2 regions of the Kocuria sp. SM24M-10 genome follow, and region 1 is predicted to be linked to the other one. Evidence: predicted binding sites of a transcription regulator. Region 1 holds the regulator's gene; the other holds the start of a gene.
What was found. Region 1 encodes HrcA, which represses chaperone genes, less so after heat shock. Its sites were predicted from a motif close to TTNGCACTCGNNNNNNNCGAGTGCNAA; they were not measured.
Positions count from the first base shown of each region.

Region 1 (3,408 bases):
TGCAGCGGCTCCACGACGATGCCCTCGACCGCCAGGTCGTGCCCCCAGACCTTGGCCACGAGCTCGGCGTCGTGGTAGCCCTCGACCCATACGCGGGAGGCCTTGGCGGTGCTCGCGCGCAGCCCCTCCACGGCCACGGAGCCGGAGCGGGTGCGCCCGGGCCGCTTCGCCGCCGGGGCCCGGCGGGGCTCCACGACGACGACGGGCTCGCCCTCCAGCAGGAAGCCCGGCCCGAGCGGGAACGCCTTGACCCGGCCGCGGCGGTCCTCCAGGCCCATGACCCGCATTCCGCCGATCGTCTCCAGGGACACGACCGCCCCGACCCAGCCGGTGGTGACGTCCTCCAGGAGCAGCCCGGGGGCGACCGGCACCTCCGCGGAGACCGGCTTCCGCCGGGCCAGGCCCGCGTCGTCGAGGCTGCGCGGCCCCCAGCCGTAGTCGCTCATGCTCGTCCTCCCGGTCGCGGTCCCGCCCGTCCGGCGCGGATCAGCCGGAAGCGTACCAAACCGGGCGGGCGGGACCGTGGGGTCGGACACGGGGGCTACACTGGATCGCGCTGGCACTGTGGCCGCCCGAGTGCCAGGCGGCCCGGGTGCCGAGGAGACGACGGGGAGGAGCGACGTGAACCATCCGAGACGACTGCAGATCCTGCAGGCCATCGTGGAGGACTACGTGCACTTCCAGGAGCCCGTGGGCTCCAAGGCCCTCGTGGAGCGGCACCGGCTCGGTGTCTCCTCGGCCACCGTGCGCAACGACATGGCCGCGCTCGAGGAGGAGGGCCTGATCACGGCCCCCCACACGAGCTCCGGCCGGATCCCCACCGACAAGGGCTACCGGACGTTCGTGGACCAGATCGCGGCCGTCAAGCCGCTCTCCGGCCCGGAGCGCCGGGCCATCCAGAGCCTGCTCGACGACGCCGCCGACCTCGACGACGTCATGGAGCGCACCGTGCGCCTGCTCGCCCAGCTCACCCACCAGGTGGCGGTCGTGCAGTACCCGCACGCGTCCGGGGTGACGGTGCGCCACGTGGAGGTCGTCGACCTCGGCGCGGGCCGGGTGCTCGTGGTGCTCATCCCCACCAACGGACGGGTCGCGCAGCGCGTGGCGGTGCTGCCCGCCCCCCTGGAGGAGGCGCAGCTGCTCGAGCTGCGCACCCGGGTGCTGGCCGCGGCCGTCGGCCGTTCCCTGGCCGCGGTGCCCGCGGCGCTCGTGACCATGACCGCCGACATGGCGCCCGCGCTGCGCCCGGCCGCCGAGACGGTGGCCGAGGTCGTCGGGGCCCTGGCCGCGGGCGGGGCCGAGCACCGCATGGTCATGGCCGGCACCGCCAACCTCGCCCGCGCCACCGGGGACTTCCACCTGAGCATCGGCCCCGTCCTGGAGGCGCTCGAGGAGCAGGTCGTCATGCTCCGGCTGCTCTCCGAGATGGAGCAGGACGCCCGCGGCGTGGCCGTGCGCATCGGCGCGGAGAACGCCGCGGGGCCCCTGTCCGAGGCGGCGGTCGTCGCCACCGGCTACGGGCCCCAGTCCAAGGTCGGGGTCGTGGGCCCCATGCGCATGGACTACCCGTCCACGATGGCGGCCGTGCGCGCCGTCGCCCGCTACCTCTCCCGTATCCTCGGGGGCTGAGCCCCCGCGGGCCCCGGTGCCGGGGCCCTGCACCAGAACTCCCACCAGACCTCTCGACAGAACGGACCACGGTGAGCAATCACTACGAGACCCTGGGTGTGTCCCGCGACGCCAGCCAGGAAGAGATCAAGAAGGCCTACCGGAAGAAGGCCCGCCGGCTGCACCCGGACGTCAATCCGAGTCCCGAGGCCGCGGAGGAGTTCAAGCGCGTCTCCCACGCCAACGACGTCCTCGCCGACCCGGAGAAGCGGCGGGTGTACGACGCCACCGGGAACGAGAACGGCACCGACACCGGCTTCGGCGGCGGGTTCCCGGGCACCGGCTTCGGCTTCCAGGACATCTTCGACACCTTCTTCCAGGGCGCCGGCGGCTCCGGGGCGGGCCGGCGCGGGCCCGCCTCCCGCACCCGCCAGGGCCAGGACGCGCTGATCAACGTGCGCGTGTCCCTCAAGGACGCGGTCTTCGGCACCGAGAAGAAGATCACCGTGGACACCGCGGTGGTCTGCCCCACCTGCAACGGCAGCTGCTGCCAGGAGGGCACCCGCCCGGAGACCTGCGAGGTCTGCCACGGCGCCGGCCAGGTGCAGCGCCAGGTGCAGTCCATCCTCGGGACCGTGGTGACCGCCGCCCCCTGCGCCACCTGTGACGGCTTCGGCACGGTCATCAAGCACCCTTGCCACGAGTGCTACGGCGAGGGCCGCGTGCGCGACCGCCGCCCCCTGACCGTCAAGATCCCGGCCGGGGTCTCCTCGGGCAACCGGATCCGCCTCTCCGGCCAGGGCGAGGCCGGCACGGCCGGCGGTCCCAACGGGGACCTCTACGTCGAGCTCAAGGTCGACCCGGACCCGACGTTCGAGCGGCAGGGCGACGACCTGCACGCCAGGGTGCGCGTGCCCATGACCTCCGCGGCCCTGGGCACCACCGTGACCCTCGAGACCTTCGACGGGGAGCGCGAGGTGCCGGTGACCCCGGGCACCCAGACCGGCCACACGGTCACCCTGCACGACCTCGGCGCCACGCGGCTGCGCGGCGGCGGCCGCGGCGAGCTCTTCGTCCACCTCGAGGTCGAGACGCCCACGGGGCTCGACGACGAGCAGCGGGAGCTGCTGGAGCAGCTCTCCCGGCTGCGCGGGGAGGAGCAGGCCACCGGCACCACGCTCGACAGCCCCGCCGGCTCCGGCGGGTTCTTCTCGCGGCTCAAGGACCGCTTCGACCTGTGAGCCTGCCCGTCTTCAAGGTGGAGCCCGGCCGGCTCGAGGGGCTCGGCCCGGGCGCGGTGCTCACCGTCACCGGGCCGGAGGCCCGCCACGCCGTCACGGTGCGCCGCCTCGGCCCCGGGGAGCGCCTCGAGCTGGTCGACGGCGCGGGCGCCCGGGCGACCGGGGAGCTGTGCGCCGCCGGGACGGACAGCAGGGACAGCATGGACGTGCGCCTGGCCGCGGTGAGCGCGGACCCGGTCCGCCGGCCGCGGCTGGTGCTCGCCCAGGCCCTCGCCAAGGGGGAGCGCGACCTCCTCGCCGTCGAGACGGCCACCGAGCTCGGCGTCGACGCGGTGGTGCCGTGGCAGGCGGAGCGCTCCATCGTGCGGTGGAAGAAGGAGCGGGCGGCCAAGAGCCACGACAAGTGGGTGCACACCGTGGCGGCCGCCGCCAAGCAGTCCCGCCGGGCCCGCTGGCCCGAGGTGCTGCCCCTGAGCACCACCCGGGAGCTCACGGCGCTGCTGGGGCGGCCCGGCACGGCGGGGGTCGTGCTGCACGAGCAGGCCCGCGAGTCCCTGGC
Region 1 covers NZ_LDNX01000054.1:8,397-11,804, forward strand. Annotated here, with positions in the region: gene ABL57_RS06465 (DUF3097 domain-containing protein) at 1-446, opposite strand, end outside; gene hrcA (heat-inducible transcriptional repressor HrcA) at 622-1,629, shown strand; gene dnaJ (molecular chaperone DnaJ) at 1,701-2,849, shown strand; gene ABL57_RS06480 (16S rRNA (uracil(1498)-N(3))-methyltransferase) at 2,846-3,408, shown strand, end outside.

Region 2 (3,408 bases), on a different contig from region 1:
GTCGCCGGTGAGCCCGAGGTCGGACTCGTCGAGGACCTTCGCCGCGTGCACCAGGGCGGTGCCGCCGCCGGAGACGATGCCCTGCTCGAGGGCCGCGCGGGTCGAGGACACGGCGTCCTCGATGCGGTGCTTGCGCTCCTTGGCCTCGACCTCGGTGGCCGCGCCGACCTTGATCACGGAGACCCCGCCGGCGAGGCGGGCGAGCCGCTCCTGGAGCTTCTCCCGGTCCCACTCGGAGTCGGTGCGCTCCACCTCGGCGCGGATCGTGGCGACGCGCTCCTGGATCTGCTCCGGGGTCCCGCCACCGTCGACCACCGTGGTGGTGTTCTTGGTCACCGTGACGCGGCGGGCCGTGCCCAGCTGCTCCAGGGTCACCTGGTCGAGGCTGATGCCGAGCTCGGAGGTGATGAACTCGCCGCCGGTGAGCACCGCGAGGTCCTGCAGGATCGCCTTGCGGCGGTCGCCGAACCCGGGGGCCTTGAGCGCCACGACGTCGAGGGTGCCGCGCAGCTTGTTGACCACCAGGGTGGACAGGGCCTCGCCCTCGACGTCCTCCGCGATGATGGTCAGCGGCTTCTTGGCCTGGAGGACCTTCTCCAGCACCGGCATGAGCTCCTGCACGGAGGAGATCTTGCCCTGGTACAGCAGCACCAGGGAGTTCTCCATGACCGCTTCCTGGCGCTCGGCGTCGGTCACGAAGGACGGGGAGAGGTAGCCCTTGTCGAACTGCATGCCCTCGGTGACCTCGAGCTCCACCTCGGTGCTGGAGCCGTCCTCGACGGTGATGACACCGTCCTTGCCGACCGTCTCGAAGGCCTGGGCGATGAGCTCCCCGATGGTGGGGTCCTGGGCGGAGATGGTCGCCACGTGGGCGACGTTGACGCCCTCGACCGGGCGGGCGTTGTCCAGCAGGCGCTGCGCGACGGCCTCGACGGCCTTCTCGATGCCGCGCTTGAGGCTCAGGGGGTCCGCCCCGGCGGCCACGTTGCGCAGGCCCTCCTTGACGAGCGCCTGGGCCAGCACGGTGGCGGTGGTGGTGCCGTCGCCGGCGACGTCGTTGGTCTTGGTCGCCACCTCCTTGGCGAGCTGCGCGCCGAGGTTCTCGTAGGGCTCGTCGAGCTCGACCTCGCGGGCGATGGTCACGCCGTCGTTGGTGATCGTGGGGGCGCCCCACTTCTTGTCGAGCACCACGTTGCGCCCGCGGGGGCCGAGGGTGACCTTGACGGTGTCGGCGAGCTTGTTGACGCCGTTCTCGAGGGACTTGCGGGCGGCATCGTCGAATGCCAGCTGCTTGGCCATGGGCGAAGAGCTCCTTCTGGGTGGCTGGTGGTCCAGCGGGGTTCGGGAATTCGGGGACGACGAAGGGTGCCCGCCGCGGGCCCGCCGGGAAAGCGGGGCGCGCGGCGGGCACCCTTCGTCAGGACTGCGCGGTCTGCTGCGCCGGCTCTACTTCTCGACGACGGCGAGGACGTCGCGGGCCGGGAGCACCAGGTACTCCTCGCCGTTGTACTTGACCTCGGTCCCGCCGTACTTGGAGAAGATCACGACGTCGCCCTCCTTGACGTCGACCGGGATGCGGTTGCCGGAGTCGTCGACACGGCCGGGGCCCACGGCCAGGACCTTGCCCTCCTGGGGCTTCTCCTTGGCGGTGTCCGGGATGACGAGACCGGAAGCGGTGGTCTGCTCAGCGGCGAGCGGCTGAACGACGATGCGATCCTCGAGGGGCTTGATGGAGACCGACACGATCTCTCCTTCTCTGTAGGCGTGGAAAGCGGTGGGCGACCGCGGGCAGGGCCCGCCGTCGTGCTTCGGGCCGGTTGGCGCACCAACCGTCGTCGCGGTGCCGATCGATCGCCTGGCCCTTAGCACCCTCACCCGGAGAGTGCCAAGGCCGACTATAGAAGTCGCCTAGCAGTCGGTCAAGGCGAGTGCCAGCGCGGTGGAGCGGCCGGTCCCATACCGGTCGAATTAGGGCACGCCGATGTTCTCCAATGATTTGCCTCACCCGCCCGGAACACTCTAGGTTGAGCGGTAAGGCAAGCCTTACCTCGGCCGAGAACCGGTGCCGCCCCGACGTCCCGTGCACTGCACCGGGACGTCGCCACGTGCGGCGCCCCGCCGTGCGCCCCGCCGGGGGCGGCACGACGGGACCCGCACCCGAATCCCCGCACGAAGGACCACCATGAACCGCACCCAGTACCCGGCCGCCGTCCTGGCCGCCGTCAGCGCCCTCGCCCTCACCGCCTGCGGTGGATCCCAGGGCGGCGAGACGGCGTCCGCGGAGTCCTCCACCGCCTCCACGGTCGAGGTCGAGGACAACTACGGCACCCAGACCGTGAGCGCCCCGCCGGCGTCCGTGGTCGCCACCGACAACCGGACCTTCGAGACGCTGGCGGACTGGGGCATCGAGCTGGTGGCCGCCCCGCGCGCCCTCATGCCGGACACCATCGCCTACGCCGACGACGAGTCCGTCACCGACCTCGGCAACCACCGCGAGCCCGACCTCGAGGCCGTCGTCGCGGCGGACCCCGACCTCATCGTCAACGGTCAGCGCTTCGCGGACTACCGCGACGACTTCGCCGACCTCGTGCCGGACGCCGGCATCGTGGAGCTCGACCCCCGGGAGGACCAGCCCTTCGACGAGGAGCTGAAGCGGCAGACCTCGGTGCTGGGCGAGATCTTCGACCGGAGCGCGGAGGCCGAGGAGATCAACGGCGCCTTCGACGCGGCGATGCAGCGAGTCGTCGAGGAGTACCAGCCCGGGGACACGGTCATGGCCGTCACCGTCTCCGGCGGCGAGATCGGCTACATCGCCCCGGAGGTGGGGCGGACCCTGGGTCCGCTGTTCGAGATCTTCGACTTCGCCCCGGCCCTCGAGGTCGATGGGGCCACCGACGACCACCAGGGCGACGACATCTCGGTCGAGGCGATCGCGGACGCGAACCCCGACTGGATCCTCGTGATGGACCGTGACGCGGCCGTCAGCCCCGACGACGCCGAGTACACGCCGGCGCAGGAGGTCGTCGAGAACGCCGAAGCGCTGCGCAACGTCACCGCGGTGCGGGAGGACAACGTGGTGTACATGCCCAAGGACACGTACACCAACGAGGGCATCCAGACCTACACGGAGTTCTTCAACACCCTGGCCGACGCCATGGGCGAGCAGAACTGACCGACCGTGCGGACGACGGTGGTGGGGCCTCCGACGGCGGACACCACCACCGTCCCGCGCCGGGCACGAGGCCGGAGGAGAGGCTCATGACGACGACCACACCGGGACCCCCGGCCGGGAACGGCCCGGGGAGCAAGGGCGCGCTGTTCGACCGGAAGCTGCTCGCCGGCGCGCTGGGGGTCCTCGCGCTGCTGGCCGTGTCCCTCCTCACGGGGGTCTACGACGTGTTCGGCGCC
Region 2 covers NZ_LDNX01000019.1:30,278-33,685, forward strand. Annotated here, with positions in the region: gene groL (chaperonin GroEL) at 1-1,299, opposite strand, end outside; gene groES (co-chaperone GroES) at 1,447-1,743, opposite strand; gene ABL57_RS02205 (siderophore ABC transporter substrate-binding protein) at 2,183-3,172, shown strand; gene ABL57_RS02210 (ABC transporter permease) at 3,259-3,408, shown strand, end outside.
Region 2: the regulator HrcA is predicted to act here: its motif matches at 1,909-1,935, upstream of groES (co-chaperone GroES).